Regions from separate parts of the Streptomyces sp. NPDC006743 genome, predicted to be linked through region 2. Evidence: riboswitches for the same ligand, from Rfam matches in the RefSeq annotation. Region 2 holds a riboswitch; each other region holds the start of a gene.

Region 1 (5,462 bases), on a different contig from region 2:
GCGCACAACGGCGGCTGGACCCTGCCCGCCGAACCGCTCGGCGTGGCGGTCCTCGTGCTGATCGTGCTCGCCGGGTTCAACTTCCTCGGCAAGGGCGTCCCGGTGACCACCACCGCCGAGCAGCGCGAGGCCTCCGCCGCCCGGCTGGGCAGCCGGATCTTCATCCCGGCCCTGACGATCCCGCTGGTCGCGATCGTGTGCGCCTCCGTGCTCGACGACTCCGGGCTGTTCGAGACGGGCAAGGCCACGCTGATCGGCCTCGGCGTCGGATGCGTCGTCGCCCTCGTCGTCGGCATGCTCGTCACGGGTGAGAAGAAGCTCTCCGTGCCGCTGCACTCCGGCCGCTCCATGCTGGAAGCGATGGGCTCCGCGCTGCTGCTGCCCCAGCTCCTCGCCGTCCTCGGGTCGATCTTCGCGCTGGCCGGGGTCGGCACCCAGGTCGGCAAGATCGTCGACGACGTGCTGCCGGACAACTCGAAGTACCTCGCGGTGATCGCGTACTGCGTCGGCATGTTCCTGTTCACGGTGATCATGGGCAACGCGTTCGCCGCCTTCCCCGTGATGACCGCGGCGATCGGCTGGCCCGTCCTGATCGAGCAGATGCACGGCAACGAGGCCGCCGTCCTCGCCATCGGCATGCTGGCGGGTTTCGCCGGCACGCTGTGCACGCCGATGGCCGCCAACTTCAACATCGTCCCGGCCACCCTGCTCGAACTGAAGGACCAGTACGGGCCGATCAAGGCGCAGATCCCGACGGCACTGCCGCTCCTGGTCTGCTGCACCGTGATCATGGCGGTCTTCGCCTTCTGAGCCGCCCGGCCGGCACCGCGCGCCGACCCCCGCGCCTGCCCGGCCCGTCCCCCGTCGTCCCCCCCCGTGAAGGAAGTCCCATGACCCGTGTGCTCGTCACCGGCTTCGCCCCCTTCGGCGGCGAGACAGTGAACCCCTCCTGGCAGGCGGCCTCCCTCCTGGCCGCCGAGCCGCCCGCCGGGCTCACGGTCACCGCCGCCGAACTCCCCTGCGTCTTCGCCACCTCCCTCGGCGCGCTGCGGGACGCCGTCCGCTCCTGCGCCCCCGACCTGGTCCTGTGCCTGGGCCAGGCGGGCGGCCGTCCCGGTGTCACCGTCGAACGTGTCGGCATCAACCTCGACGACGCCCGCATCCCCGACAACGACGGCGCGCAGCCGGTGGACGAACCGGTCGTGCCCGGCGGCCCCGCCGCCTACTTCTCCTCGCTGCCCGTCAAGGCCTGCGTCGCCGCCGTGCGCGCGGCCGGGGTCCCGGCCGCCGTGTCCCACACCGCCGGGACCTTCGTCTGCAACCACGTCGCCTACGGCCTCGGCCACCTGATCGCCACCGAGTTCCCGCACGTCCGCGGGGGTTTCGTGCACGTGCCCTGGGCGCCCGAGCAGGTCACCGACGGCACCGCCCCGGCCCTGGAGCCCGCCACCGTCGCCCGCGGACTGCGCGCCCTGCTGGTCGCCGCCGCCACCACCCCCGCGGGCCAGGACCTGAAGACCACCGAGGGGGCCACCCACTGATGCCGCTCGCCTCCTACGCGGTGCCCTTCGCCCGGCTCGCCCTCGCCAACATCACCCGCGAATACCCCAACTTCCCCGCCCACCTGGTCACCTCGGCCGGACAGGACGTGCGGCCGAGCACCCTGCACCCGGCCTTCTACGGTGCCTACGACTGGCACTCCTCGGTCCACATGCACTGGCTGCTCGTGCGCATGCTGCGCCGCCACGGGGCGACACCCGCGCTCGCCGGGACGGCGCCGTTCACCGAGGTGCTCGACCGGCACCTCACCCCGGACGCCCTCGCCGTCGAAGCCGCCTACCTCCTGGAGCGGCCCTCCTTCGAGCGGCCCTACGGCTGGGCGTGGCTGGTCGCGCTCGCCGCCGAGTGCCGGGCGTACGGGGGCGCCGCCGGCGCACGCTGGAGCGAGGCGCTGGCACCGGCCGTCGCCGCCGTCGACCGGCTGCTGGCCGACTGGCTGCCGAAGGCCACCTATCCGGTGCGCCACGGCAACCACCCCAACAGCGCCTTCGCGCTCGGTCTCCTCCTGGACGCCGGGGAACTGTCCGCCACGACCACCGAGGCCGTGCGCGAACGCCTGCTGGCCTGGTTCGCCGACGACCACGACGCCCCCGCGCACTGGGAGCCCTCGGGCCAGGACTTCCTGTCGCCCGCGCTGAGCGAGGCCGACGCGATGCGCCGGGTGCTCGACGCGGAGCGGTTCGCGCGGTGGCTCGACCGCTTCCTGCCCGCGCTGCGCTCCGGCGCCCCCTGCCCGCTCCTGGACGTGCCCGTCGTCTCCGACCACGCCGATCCGCAGATCGGTCACCTGCTGGGCCTCGCCCTGAGCAGGGCCGCCGCGCTGCGGTCGATCGCCGGGGCGCTGCCGGCCGGCCCGGTCCGCGGCCGTCTGGCCGAGGCGGCCGAGGCGCACCTCGCCGCGGGCCTGCCCGCCGTGGAACGCGGCGACTTCACCACCGACCACTGGCTGGCCACCTTCGCCGTGCTGGCGCTCGACGTGCCGGACCCGGGCGAGGCCTGACGGCGGGCCGGGCTATCCTGGCGGCCGTACCTGGACACGGGGTGCCCCCGCGGGGGCTGAGATCACACCCGTCGAACCTGAACCAGTTAGGACTGGCGGAGGGATGTCACATGTCATGGCCGCATGCCCGCACCGAGCCGGCCGTCGCCGGCCCGCGGCACGTCTTCGACGGACGGATGCCGACGGCCCCCGGTGATCTGCGGATGGAGGCACGCGGCATCACGCCGGTGCCCGAGGACAGCCGCTACGGCGGCCCGGGGCGGCTGTTCACCGTCTGGTTCGCCCCCAACCTGACCATGACCGGCGTGTTCACCGGCACCGTCGGCATCGCGCTCGGACTGGACGCCGGCACCGCCCTCGCCGCCGTGGTGCTCGGCACCCTGCTCGGCGCGGTGCCCACCGCCTACCTGGGCACCTGGGGAAGCCGCACCGGCGCGGCGCAGATGCCGCTGGCCCGCCTGGCCTTCGGCGGGGCCGTCACCGTGCCGGCCGCGCTGCAGTGGCTGTCGTCCATCGCCTGGGACGCGCTGATCGGCCTGTTCGGCGGGGAGGCGCTGGCCCAGTTGTGCGGCTGGCCGTTCTGGGCCGGAGTCCTGGTGATGATGGCCGGCCAGGGCGCCCTGGGCGTGCTCGGCTACGAGGCGATCCACCGGCTGCAGACCGTGATGACGTTCGCACTCGCCGCCGCCTTCACCGTCCTCGCGGTCAAGCTCCTGAGCCACGCCCACCCGGCGGCCACGGCCGGCACCGCGCACGGCGCCGACAGGGCCGGCGCGTTCGTCCTGACCTGCACGGTCGCACTGAGTCTGGCCCTGTCCTGGGCTCCGTACGCCAGTGACTTCAGCCGTTACCTGCCCCGCTCGGCGTCCCGGCCGGGCATGTTCTGGTGCACCCTGCTCGGCATCGGCCTGTCCTTCGTGGCGGTGCAGGCGCTCGGCCTGTGGGGCGCCGCCGAGTTCACCGACCAGACCGCCCACGGCGTCGACACCCTGCTCGGCGGGGGCCCGCTCGGCGCCTTCGGACTCCTCTCGATCGCGCTCGCGGCCCTGTGCAGCAACGCCATGAACGACTACAGCGGGTCGCTGGCCCTGCAGACCATGGGCGTACGCCTGCCCCGGCCGCTCGCCGCCGCCCTCGCCGCCCTGCTCGGCTTCCCGCTGGTGCTGTGGATGCACGCGGCCGACACCACCGCCCGCTTCCAGAACGTCCTGCTGTTCGTCGGGTACTGGATCCCCGCGTTCGTCGCGATCGTCATCGTGGACTGGGCGGCCCGGGCCCGGGCCCGCGGCGGCCGCCCGGTCGAGCTGTCGCACGAGACGGCCCGCCCGCAGTCCTGGTGGCCGGCGCTCACCGCGTTCGCCGTCGCCTTCGCCGTGTCCGTGCCGTTCATGAACACGGGCCTGTACACCGGCCCGGCCGCCCGGTCCCTGCACGGCGCCGATCTCGCCTACCCGGTGGGATTCGTGGCGGCCCTGCTCGTCTACGCGCCGCTGCGCGCACGGCGTCTGCGCTGAGAGCCGCGAACAAAGGGCAAAAGGGGAGTCCGATCGGCTCGCGGCGTCCGGTGCGTGCGAGCGCCAGGCGCCGGAAGGTCCTTGTGGCGGAGCTTCAGGGCCTTCCGGCAACGCCGCGAGCGTGCGTGCCGGGCGTCGAGCCGGGCGCCCCTTCTGTGCGCAGCTCTCAGGCACGCGCGACGCGCTCGGGGCGGCGCGCCGGAGGCGGGAACGGCGCTACCACCCCCGGGAGCGCCGCGCCACTCGAAGGCGCGGGAGGGCGGGCACCATGGCCCCGACACCCGGGGCGCGGCAAGGGCGCGGCTGCCGCACCGGTCACGGCCTCAGCAGTCACACCGGCAACGAAGTGCGCTTTAGCCCATTCGGCCCCACACTGAGAAGTGCCTCGCCGCGTGCGGCTCGCGGGGCCGGGTGAAGAGTCCGCCGGTGCTCCCCTCGGGAGGCTCCATGGTTCTGGTAGCGCTGTGCACTCCGATCGCGATGATGCTCCTCCTGCTGGGGATGGACGCCTTCGAGGAACTCCTGTCCCGCTGGTCGACCGACCCCGACGAGGAGCAGCCGGAGCCCTGACACCGGCCGGGCCGTCCGGGAGCGGCCGAAGCCCGGGCAGGGGAACGACGGGACGGCGGAACAGCGCTCCGTGAGTCGTCCGGAGCGCTGTTCCGTCATGTGCGGGACCGCGCCGGAACCGCCCTTGGGGGGCAGCTCTCCAGGGCCGCGGTGCCCTGTCCGGGTCAGTTCCGCCCGGTCGCGGTGCCGTCCTCGGGGGCCAGGAGGACGGCGATGCGGCTGGCGTGCGCGACGGCGTCGCTGACCCGCGGGCTGATGAACGCCTCCAGGGCGCTGCGGTGGTGGTGGCCGAGGACCAGGAGGTCGGCCCCGAACTCCTCGGCGGCGGCGGAGATGGCGGTGGCGATCTGCGTGGTCAGACCGCCCGCGACGGCGCCCTCGGCGTCGACGCCCGAGTCCCGCAGCGCGGTGACGGCCTCGTCGACGACGGTCTTGGCCTCCGCGTCGTTCTCCAGGGGGACGACGGCGGCGAGCGTGGCCGCGGTGGGGGCGACGTGCAGCACCCGGACCTTGGCACCGGTCAGCCGGGCCACGTCACCGGCCAGCCGCACCGTGGCGTGGCGGGCGGGGCTCGGATCGACGGCGACGAGAACGCGGTGGAACATGGGCTGACTTCCTTGTCTGTACGTGTTTCTGAGTGCTCTTCGGGTGCTGCGGAAGCGTCTTCGGGTGTGGCCGCAGGTGTGCTTCCGGGTGGGACCGTCCCGACCGCACCGGGACCGGTGCGGTCGGGACACGTCGTGAACAACACGACGGCAGGGATCTGTTCCGCGAGGCCGGCCTCTCTCGTCCCCGCGCCTGCCCGCGCGCCGCCGCCC
Region 2 (5,462 bases):
GTGCGTGGAGCGGCCGATCAGGACGTCGTCGCCGAGGATGGCGCGCGCCGCGGGGACCGGCAGGTCGCCCTGGCCGAGGTGCAGCACGTCGGCGCGGGCGGCGTGCGCGACGTCCGCGCGGTCGTTGACCGCGAGCAGCCGGCCGTGGCGGGCGCAGGCGTCGGCGAACACCGCGAGGTGTTCCAGTTCCTCCCCGGCCTCCATGCCCTTGTCGCGCAGCTGCACGATGTCGACGCCGCCCGCGAGCACGGCGTCGAGGAACTCGGGAAGGTCGCCGCGGTCCCTGCGGGCGTCCGTGCACAGGTACAGGCGCGCGTCGGCCAGGCGGGCGCGGGCGGCGGCTGCGGCGGTGTCGGACATGCGTGGTCCCCCCGTGGTGGGTTGCGGTGGTGTCGATGGCGTACGGGCCGCGGCTCCGTGGCCCGGGCGGGGGCCCGGGGCACGGCGGCGGTACCCGTACGCCGGACGAACGGTTCGGTCCGGGCGGCGGGCGGCCCTGCCGGCGGGCCGCCCTGTCGGTGGCGCCCGGCGTCAGACGGCGAGCGCCTGGGCGCGGCGCTTCACCTCCGTGCCGCGATTCTCGCTCAGGGCCTGCGCGGGGGTGCCGGGCAGGGTCGGGTCGGGGGTGAAGAGCCACTCGATCATCTCTTCGACCGTGAAGCCGTCGTCCCGCAGGAGCGTCAGGGTCCCGGACAGGCCCTTGACGACCTTGTCCCCGTCGATGAAGGCGGCGGGGACGTGCAGCGCGCGGTTCTCACCGCGGCGTACGGCGATGAGCTGGCCCTCCTTGACCAGCTGCCGCACACGCGTCACGTCGACGCCGAGCATCTCGGCGATGTCGGGCAGGGTCAGCCAGGCGGGGACGAGCGCATCGGTCTTCGCGTCAATCTCGGTCACGGGACCAAGCGTGCCATCTGCCACCGACACTCGGAAGCCGACCCCGTCCACCTGGGCGGAGACCGTCCGGCGAGCGGGCTACGCGGTGGCCGTCTTCAGCGGCCTCGACGGGTCCGCCAGCAGCCCCGCGTCCATCACCGCACCGGCCTCGATCAGCCGTCGGCCCTGGGCGAGATCCCGCGGGCGGCCGACCGCCAACAGGGCGACCAGCCGGGTGTCGCGCAGCCAGCACACCGTCCAGGCCGGGCCGGAGGGCTCGCCGCGCCAGACGGTGGCGTCGGCCGCGGTGTGGTGGCCGGCGTACTGCACGAAGCGGCCGAACTGCTCGGACCAGAAGTACGGCACCGGGTCGTAGACGGCCGGGGTCAGGCCGATCACGTTGGCGGCGACCGTGCGCGGGCCCTGGAGCGCGTTGTCCCAGTGGTGGACCAGCAGGCGTTCGCCGTACCGGCCCGACGGGAAGGAGGCGCAGTCGCCGACCGCGTACACGTCCTGCACGCTGGTGCGCAGGTGGTCGTCGGCGAGCACCTCTCCGCGCTCGCCCAGCTCGACGCCGGAGCCCGCCAGCCAGGCGGTCGCGGGGCGGGCGCCGATGCCGACGACGACGGCGCCCGCGGGCAGCCGTGAGCCGTCGTCGAGCACGACCGCGCCGGGCTCGACGCGTGCCACGCGCGCGCGGGTGCGCAGCACGGTGCCGCTGTCGGCGTACCAGGCGGTCATCGGGGCGGCCACCTCGGCGGGCAGCACACCGGCCAGCGGCCGGTCGGCGGCCTCCACGACCGTCACCGCGCAGCCCGCCTCGCGCGCGGCCGTGGCGAACTCGGCGCCGATCCAGCCGGCGCCGACCACGACGACGTCGTGCTGCTCGGCGAGGACCGGCCGCAGCCGTCCGGCGTCGTCCAGGGTGCGCAGCAGGTGCACGCCGGGGACGTCCTCCGCGCCGGGCAGCCGCACCGGCTCGGCGCCGGTGGCGAGGACGAGGACGTCGTAGGGGACGGGTCCTTCGGAGGTGTCGAGCACATGTGCTTCGGAGCGGACGGCCAGGGCCTCGCAGCCGAGCCGCAGCTCCAGGCCGAGCGCCTCGAAGTCGACGTCGAAGGCGGACCCCTCGGCCTTGCCGAGCAGGACGGCCTTGGACAGCGGTGGCCGGTCGTAGGGCTGGTGGGGTTCGGCGCCGATCAGTGTGATCGTGCCGGTGAAGCCCTGCTCGCGCAGCGCGACCGCGGTCTGCACACCGGCCATGCCCGCGCCGGCGACGACCACCCGCCGCGGCTGGGCGGTGCCCTGTTCCTGCGTCTGCTCGCTCACCTGATCACCATAGTCAGCTGACGTTCAGTCAGTCAGGGGGCGTGCGGAGTGACGTGCTCCACAACGCCCGCCGCGTCCCTGTCCCGCCGGCCGAGGCCGTGCCACGCCCGCCGGTTCCCTGTCCCGCCGGCCGAGGTCACGCCGCCCCCGCCGGGCCGCGCCGCGCCCGCCGCCGTCAGTCGCCCACCTGTTCCACCACGCTCGTGCCGCTCCCCGCCTGCGACTCCCACTCCCAGCTCTCCTCCAACCGCACCCGCCCGTCGGGCAGTTCCACCACCGTGGAGACGCAGTGCCCCGAGGAGGTCGTGCCGTCGTGCTTGAGCTGGACGTACCGGAAGTCGAGCCGGTCGCCCTCCCTGGTGCCCACCAGGTGACCGCGGACGACGTCGCCGCCCGCGTACTCGGCCCAGATCTCCCCGCCCCGTTCGTGGTACGTGAAGCGGGTCCGGGTGCCCACCTGACCGGGGGCCTGATCGGCGACGGGGGCGAGGACGAGACCGTCCAGCGAGGGCGGCATACGGGAGGCTCCCTTACAAAAGCGCTGCTCCAAGGACTAGGGTGGCCACCGTACAAGCACTCGCGGGAGCCCGGACGCACCGGGCTGAGAGGGAGGCTGGCGGCCTCCGACCGTACGAACCTGATCCGGGTCATGCCGGCGAAGGGAGGGGCTGGACGCCCATGTCGTTGCCACGTACGTCCGACGTCCTCGTCATCGGGGGCGGGATCATCGGGCTCGTGACCGCCTGGCGCGCCGCCCGGCGCGGACTGTCCGCGGCCGTGGTGGACCCCGAGCCGGGCGGCGGTGCCGCGCAGGTGGCGGCCGGGATGCTGGCCGCCGTCACGGAACTGCACTACGGCGAGGAGACCCTGCTCGGCCTGAACCTGGCCTCGGCCCGCCGCTACCCGGATTTCGCGGCCGAGCTGACCGAGGTGACCGGCCACGACCTCGGCTACCGCAGGTGCGGCACGCTGGCCGTCGCGCTGGACGCCGACGACCGCGCCCACCTGCGGGAACTGCACGCCCTGCAACACCGCTCGGGGCTGGAGTCGGAGTGGCTGTCGGGGCGCGAGTGCCGGCGCCTGGAGCCGATGCTCGCGCCGGGCGTGCGCGGCGGGCTCCGGGTGGACGGCGACCACCAGATCGACCCGCGGCGGCTGGCCGCCGCCCTGGTCGTGGCCTGCGAGCGCACGGGCGTGGTCTTCCACCGCGCCTGGGCCGAGCGGCTCACCGTCGAACGGGAGCGGGCCACGGGCTGCGTGCTGCGCGAGGGCACCGCGCTCGGCGCCGGGCAGGTGGTACTGGCCGCCGGCAGCCTCAGCGGACGCCTCGCCGGGGTCCCGGACGACCTGCTGCCGCCGGTGCGGCCGGTGAAGGGGCAGGTGCTCCGGCTGACCGTGCCCCAGCGGTACGCGCCGTTCCTGAGCCGCACGGTGCGGGCCGTGGTGCGCGGCGGCCACCTCTACCTGGTGCCGCGGCTCAGCGGCGAGCTGGTCGTCGGGGCCACCAGCGAGGAGCTGGGCTGGGACACCACGGTGACGGCGGGCGGCGTCTACGAGCTGCTGCGCGACGCGCACGAGCTGGTGCCCGGCATCACCGAGCTGCCGCTGACCGAGACCCGCGCCGGGCTGCGCCCCGGCTCCCCCGACAACGCGCCGCTGCTCGGCCCGACCGGCCTGGACGGGCTGCTGGTGGCCACCGGGCACTACCGCAACGGGGTGCTGCTCACCCCGGTCACCGGTGACGTCATGGCGCACGTCCTGGCCACCGGCGAGCTGCCGGACGAGGCCCGCCCCTTCAGCCCTCGGCGTTTCCACGCCGCCACCCTCACGGAGCAGTCCGCATGAGCACCCCCGTCCGCATCTCCGTCAACGGCGTGCCGCGCGAGTTCTCGCCCGGCACGGCCCTCGACGCCGTCGTACGGACCCTGACCGCGGCGCCCTCCGGGGTGGCCGCCGCCCTCAACGAGACCGTCGTGCCGCGCGACCGGTGGCCCTCCACCGCCCTGGCCGAGGGCGACCGCGTCGAGATCCTCACCGCCGTCCAAGGAGGCTGACCCATGGCCGACGACCCCTTCGTCCTCGGTGGTACGTCCTTCACGTCCCGGCTGATCATGGGCACCGGCGGTGCGCCCAGCCTGGACGTCCTCGAACGCTCCCTGGTGGCCTCCGGCACGGAGCTGACCACGGTCGCGATGCGCCGGGTGGACCCCTCCGTGCACGGCTCCGTGCTGTCCGTGCTGGAGAGGCTCGGCATCCGGGTGCTGCCCAACACCGCGGGCTGCTTCACGGCGGGCGAGGCGGTGCTCACGGCCCGTCTCGCCCGGGAGGCGCTCGGCACCGACCTGGTCAAACTGGAGGTCATCGCCGACGAGCGCACCCTGCTGCCGGACCCGATCGAGCTGCTGGACGCGGCGGAGACCCTGGTCGACGACGGCTTCACGGTGCTGCCGTACACGAACGACGACCCGGTGCTCGCCCGGAAGCTGGAGGACGTCGGCTGCGCCGCGGTCATGCCGCTGGGCTCGCCCATCGGCTCCGGGCTCGGCATCCGCAACCCGCACAACTTCCAGCTGATCGTGGAGCACGCGCGCGTGCCGGTGATCCTGGACGCGGGCGCCGGCACGGCCTCGGACGTGGCGCTGGCCATGGAGCTGGGGTGCGCGGGCGTGATGCTCGCCTCGGCGGTGACGCGGGCGCAGGAGCCGGCGGTCATGGCCGAGGCGATGCGGCACGCGGTGACGGCCGGCCGCCTGGCCCGGCTGGCGGGCCGCATCCCGCGGCGCCACTTCGCCGAGGCCTCGTCCCCGGTGGAGGGCCTGGCCGACCTGGACCCGGAACGCCCGGCCTTCTGAGCCGGCCGGCCGGGCACCCCCGGTCTTCCGCGGTCCCTCGCACAGGGAGGGGCCCCGGTCGCCGCCCGAGGGCGCGCCTCGCCCGCGCGCCCGGCGCACGCTCCCGGCTCGCCGCCCGCGCGCGTGGGAAGCGTCACAGGTCGGTCGCAGTCGAGGCGCGGAGCGCCGCTCGGCGGCTCGGGTGTCCGTGGCGGCTCGTAGACTCCCCTGCGTGGATACGACCCTTCAGGACCCTCTCGTCGGGCAGGTGCTCGACGGCCGGTATCGCGTCGACGCGCGGATCGCCGTCGGCGGGATGGCCACGGTCTACCGGGGCCTGGACACCCGCCTGGACCGGGTGCTCGCCCTCAAGGTGATGCACCCGGCGCTCGCGGCCGACGGGTCGTTCGTGGAGCGGTTCATCCG
Region 3 (5,462 bases), on a different contig from region 2:
CGGTGTTCCGGTCTACTACGCGATGTACCGGGACGGTGAGATCGAGGTCGTGTGCGTCTCCGACACCCCGGGCACTCCGGCGGTCCAGGAGTGGGCCGACTTCCGGGAGACCGGCCACGCCCACGCCATCGGCCAGTGCCTGCTGGCGCAGCTGGACGAGAGCGCGCGCCGCGACCACCTGTCGCGCTATCCGGTCCAGTCCCTCACCCCGTACACGGTCCGTGACGACCACACCCTGCTGCGACGCCTGGAGCGGACGGGGCGGATGCAGCCCGTCACGGAGCGGCAGGAGTACGCGCTGGGGACGGTCTGCGCGGCCATCCCGATCACCGTGGGCGCCGTGGCCGCGACGATGGCCCTCTCGCTCCCCGCGCACCAGGCCGACCGGCTGCTGCCCGCGGCTCGGCAGCTGCAGAGCGAGGTGGGACGGCGTGTCGGCTCCCTGGCGCTCGCTATCAGTATCTGAAAACTCACTCCTTGTGATCTGCCATATACGTTCAGCAAGATGCCACCAGTGTTGATGGGGATCATTCCCGGCCAGTCGACGGCAGATGACGGGGTAGTGATGCGCGAGTCCGTACAGGCAGAGGTCATGATGAGCTTTCTCGTGTCCGAGGAGCTCTCTTTCCGCATTCCGGTGGAACTGCGGTACGAGGCCTGTGATCCCTATGCCGTACGGCTGACCTTCCATCTGCCCGGAGACGCCCCGGTCACCTGGGCGTTCGGACGCGAACTGCTGGTCGACGGCGTGGGCCGGCCGTGCGGGGACGGTGATGTGCGGGTCTCGCCCGCCGACTCCGACTCGCTCGCCGAGGTGCTGATCCGCCTTCAGGTCGGCGGTGACCGCGCGCTGTTCCGCTCCTCCACGGCGCCTCTCGTGGCGTTCCTCGACCGCACGGACAAACTGGTGCCGTTGGGACAGGAAGGCGCTCTGGCGGACTTCGACACGCACCTCGACGAGGCGCTGGACCGCATCCTGGCGGAAGAACAGAGCGCGGGCTGAAGCGTTTCTTCAACCGGCGGCGTGCGGTGGAGTAACGCTTCACCGCACGCTTCGAGGACAGCTCACCGCTCTCGGGAACAGTTCACCGCTTGCGCCGTCGGCCCCTGCCGCCGCGGGCCGGCGCGGGCAGACCGGCCGCGGCCCTGGGAGGCGCCGCACCCGGGCGGTCGGCCGAGACGACCAGAGCCGCCAGGGCGGTGGTGACCGGTACGGACGCGACCAGGCCGATCGATCCCACGAGCGTGCGGACGATCTCCTCGGCGACGAGTTCGCTGGTCGCCACGGTCCCCACGCTGCTCCGCGCGATCGAGAAGAGCAGCAGCAGCGGCAGGGCCGCACCCGCGTAGGCCAGCACCAGGGTGTTGACCACGGACGCGATGTGATCGCGCCCGATGCGGATACCGGCACGGTACAGCCCCCGCCAGCCCATCGCCGGGTTGGCCTCGTGCAGCTCCCACACCGCCGACGTCTGCGTCACCGTCACATCGTCCAGGACACCGAGCGAGCCGATGATCACGCCGGCCAGCAGCAGGCCGCTCATGTCGATCGACGGATACAGGCCATGGATCAGGCCCGTGTTGTCGTCCGTGTTGCCGGTGAGCGCGGCCCAGCCGATGAACAGCGAACCCAGGATGCCGATCAGCACCAGGGAGATCAGTGTGCCGAGCACGGCCACCGAGGTCCGGGCCGACAGACCGTGGCACAGGTAGAGCGCGATCAGCATGATCGCGCTCGATCCGACCACCGCCACCAGCAGCGGATTCGACCCTTGCAGGATCGCGGGCAGGATGAAGAGGTCCAGCACCAGGAAGCTGATGGCCAGTGCGACCAGCGCCATGACGCCCCGCATCCGCCCGACGACCACGACGGCGAGTGCGAAGATTCCGGCCAGCAGCGCCATGGGGAAACCCCGGCTCACGTCCGTGACCGAGTACTGCAGGTCCCGCGGGGCGGCGGGCTCGTAGGCGGCGACGACCTTCTCCCCCTGGTGCAACTGCCGTGACTGGTCCGGCTGCACGATCTCGGTGAAGGTGCGCCCCTTGTCCTTGCCGGTGTCGACGCGGATCGTGGCCTTCTTGCAGGTGCCGGCCGACTGCGCCGGGGCCGAAGGGCCCTCGGCGGTGGAGGTGTCACCGGCCGGCGTGTCACCGGAGGCGTTCACCGCCTTGCAGCTCACCGACACCACCGAGGTGACCGTGGCCTGCTGCGTCTGCCGGTCGAAGCCCACGCCGGTGCGCTCGTGGGCGGGGCTCCCGCCCGGCCAGAGCACGGCGAGCCCGACCGCCACCGCGGCGGCGAAGGGGATCAGGACCGCGGCGATGACCTTGCGGAGGTGCTGCGAGACCGGGGCGGCAGGACCATGGCTGTGACTGTGGGCGTGGCCGTGTGCGTGGTCGCCTCCCGGACTGTCCGGGCGGCCGGTCCTGTGGTCGTCCGTGCGCAGGGTTCCCTCGGCCTGTCCGTTCTCGTGGCCGTGCTCGTGCCCCTGTCCGCGCTCGTGTTCCTGCCCGTGTTCTCGCCCGTGCCGGGTGCCGGATCCGCGCCGCGGCTCGGGGGGTGGAGGGGGGAACTGCTGCGTCGTGGTCACCGCCAGATCATCGCAAGAACGGCCGGGGCCCACTGTTCACCGCGCCATGGATGACGCTAGCGTGGAGGCACCTTTGCACACGCGGGAGCTCGGAGCACCGGGCTGAGAGGGCGCTGACCTCCGTCTTCGCGATGTTTCACGTGGAACGAGCGACGTTCCGCGGGAAACGCCGCCGGACGGAAGCCGCTGCGTCGACCGCCGAACCTGTTACCGGGTAATGCCGGCGTAGGGAGTAGGTCTCATGACCAACAAGGACGTACGCACGCCTGCCTCCGAGCAGTTGTCCAGCGACGGGGAGCAGACCGCTTCCCGTGAGGAGACCGGGAAGTCCATCGGCTGGCACAAGGCGTATGTCGAGGGCTCACGCCCCGACCTGCGGGTGCCGGTCCGTCAGGTGCACCTCACCAACGGGCAGTCGGTCACGTTGTACGACACGTCGGGCCCGTACACCGATCCGCTCGTCGACACCGATGTCCGCCGCGGTCTGGCTCCGCTGCGGGAGAACTGGATCGTCGCCCGCGGCGACACCGAGGAGTACGCGGGCCGTCCGGTCCGCCCCGAGGACGACGGGGTCAAGCACACCTCGCCGCGCGGGGGGCTGCGCAACCTCGACGCGGTGTTCCCGGGCCGGCCGCGCCAGCCGCGGCGGGGCCGGGACGGCCAGGCCGTGACGCAGCTCGCCTATGCGCGCCGTGGGGAGATCACACCGGAGATGGAGTACGTGGCGATCCGGGAGAACGTCTCTCCCGAGGTCGTCCGTGAGGAGATCGCGGCGGGCCGCGCGGTGCTCCCGGCCAACGTCAACCACCCGGAGACCGAGCCGATGATCATCGGCAAGCGCTTCCTGGTGAAGGTCAACGCGAACATCGGCAACTCCGCGGTGACCTCCTCGATCGAGGAGGAGGTCGAGAAGATGACGTGGGCGACCCGCTGGGGTGCCGACACCGTCATGGACCTCTCCACCGGCCGCAACATCCACACCACCCGTGAATGGGTGCTGCGCAACTCCCCCGTCCCCATCGGCACGGTGCCGCTCTACCAGGCCCTGGAGAAGGTCGACGGCAGGGCCGAGGAGCTGACCTGGGAGATCTACAAGGACACCGTCGTGGAGCAGGCAGAGCAGGGCGTGGACTACATGACGGTCCACGCCGGCGTACGCCTGGCGTACGTGCCGCTGACCGCGAACCGCAAGACCGGCATCGTCTCCCGCGGTGGTTCGATCATGGCGGCCTGGTGCCTCGCGCACCACAAGGAGTCGTTCCTCTACGAGCACTTCGAGGAACTCTGCGAGATCCTGGCCGCCTACGACGTCACGTACTCCCTCGGCGACGGACTCAGGCCGGGCTCGATCGCGGACGCCAACGACGAGGCGCAGTTCGCGGAGTTGCGGACGCTCGGGGAACTCAACACGATCGCCAAGCGTTTCAACGTACAGACCATGATCGAGGGCCCGGGGCACGTCCCGATGCACAAGATCAAGGAGAACATCGACCTTCAGCAGGAGATCTGCGATGAAGCTCCGTTCTATACGCTCGGACCGCTGACGACGGACGTCGCTCCGGCGTACGACCACATCACCTCCGGGATCGGCGCCGCCATGATCGCCTGGTGGGGCACGGCGATGCTCTGCTACGTCACGCCCAAGGAGCACCTGGGCCTGCCGAACCGGGACGACGTCAAGACCGGCGTCATCACCTACAAGATCGCCGCGCACGCGGCCGACCTCGCCAAGGGACACCCGGGTGCCCAGGAGTGGGACGACGCCCTCTCCGACGCCCGTTTCGAGTTCCGGTGGGAGGACCAGTTCAACCTGGCCCTCGACCCGGACACGGCACGGGAGTTCCACGACGAGACCCTGCCGGCGGAGCCCGCGAAGACGGCCCACTTCTGCTCGATGTGCGGCCCGAAGTTCTGCTCGATGAAGATCTCGCAGGACATCCGCCGGGAGCACGGCACCAGCCGGACCGAGATCGAGGAGGGCATGGCCCAGAAGTCCAAGGAGTTCGCCGCGGCGGGCAACCGGGTGTACCTGCCGCTCGCGGAGTAGAAGTGTCGGCTGCCGGGCGGGGGTCGGGCGGGTTTCCGGGCATCTGCCTCCCGCCCGGCGGCCCGGTCTCCGGGTGGTGCGTGGGGAGGCCGGCGGGTCGTGGCTCGGATGTGTGGGGCCTTGCCGCTCGCGTCGCGGGTGTGCGGAGCCGCTGACCGCTCGCGGCGCGGGAGGGCAACCCGTGCCGGACGTGCCGCCGTGTGCGTCCGGTGGGGAGCCCGTGGGCCCGTACCGGCCGGGGTGGTCACTCCGGTCGGTGTTCCGGTCCTCCGAAGTCCGGGCTGCTGAAGTCGGGGCTGGAGAAGCTCGGGCGGGAGCCCGTGACCTGGTCGCCCGGGCTGCTGAAGCCCGGGCGGCCGTAGCCGAGCTGCGGCATGCGGCCGCCCGGCGCCGACGGGTCCGTCCGCTGCGCGGTGGCGGTTCCGGCGGCCGCGAGGGCGTCGCGGAGGAAGGGCAGGATGCCGCGTTCGAGCAGCGCGTCGTGCCAGGCGTCGCGTGCGCGGGCGAGTTCCTCGTCGGCCTCCCCGTACGGCGCGGAGCCCGCGGAGGGGCGGTTGCGCAGCGCGGTGAGCAGCAGAGCCACCCCGGCCGCGAGGATGGCGGCCGCGGTCACGGCGCCGAAGACCCAGCCCACGGTGACCAGGCTCTGGGCGAACGCCGGCACCGGGTCGAGCATCTTCAGGGCGTATCCGACGAGGAGGAAGAGGGCGGCGGCGATTCCCGCGAGGACGGGGGCGAGGACCGCGACCACGGCGGCGGCGCCGGCACCGCTGGTCTCGACGGCGTCTCCGACGGCGGCCGCCAGCCCGGCCGTGGTCCCGCCG

The links. Region 2 has a riboswitch for thiamine pyrophosphate ahead of thiO (glycine oxidase ThiO). Riboswitches for the same ligand answer to the same signal wherever they lie in the genome.
Region 1: another riboswitch for thiamine pyrophosphate. It lies ahead of ABZ719_RS09825 (cytosine permease); the one in region 2 lies ahead of thiO (glycine oxidase ThiO).
Region 3: another riboswitch for thiamine pyrophosphate. It lies ahead of thiC (phosphomethylpyrimidine synthase ThiC); the one in region 2 lies ahead of thiO (glycine oxidase ThiO).

What each region holds. Positions count from the first base shown of each region.
Region 1 is NZ_JBEYJA010000008.1:127,762-133,223, reverse strand. It holds gene ABZ719_RS09840 (DUF979 domain-containing protein) at 1-810, shown strand, start outside; gene pcp (pyroglutamyl-peptidase I) at 891-1,541, shown strand; gene ABZ719_RS09830 (DUF2891 domain-containing protein) at 1,541-2,560, shown strand; TPP riboswitch at 2,588-2,681, shown strand; gene ABZ719_RS09825 (cytosine permease) at 2,671-4,074, shown strand; gene ABZ719_RS09820 (hypothetical protein) at 4,522-4,644, shown strand; gene ABZ719_RS09815 (universal stress protein) at 4,809-5,249, opposite strand.
Region 2 is NZ_JBEYJA010000002.1:226,176-231,637, reverse strand. It holds gene thiE (thiamine phosphate synthase) at 1-360, opposite strand, end outside; gene ABZ719_RS02525 (Rv2175c family DNA-binding protein) at 532-897, opposite strand; gene ABZ719_RS02520 (FAD-dependent oxidoreductase) at 976-2,205, opposite strand; gene ABZ719_RS02515 (hypothetical protein) at 2,381-2,722, opposite strand; TPP riboswitch at 2,775-2,886, shown strand; gene thiO (glycine oxidase ThiO) at 2,884-4,050, shown strand; gene thiS (sulfur carrier protein ThiS) at 4,047-4,259, shown strand; gene ABZ719_RS02500 (thiazole synthase) at 4,263-5,057, shown strand; gene pknB (Stk1 family PASTA domain-containing Ser/Thr kinase) at 5,269-5,462, shown strand, end outside.
Region 3 is NZ_JBEYJA010000039.1:45,435-50,896, reverse strand. It holds gene ABZ719_RS26865 (helix-turn-helix domain-containing protein) at 1-466, shown strand, start outside; gene ABZ719_RS26860 (SsgA family sporulation/cell division regulator) at 566-1,003, shown strand; gene ABZ719_RS26855 (YibE/F family protein) at 1,086-2,591, opposite strand; TPP riboswitch at 2,663-2,840, shown strand; gene thiC (phosphomethylpyrimidine synthase ThiC) at 2,833-4,638, shown strand; gene ABZ719_RS26845 (hypothetical protein) at 4,883-5,462, opposite strand, start outside.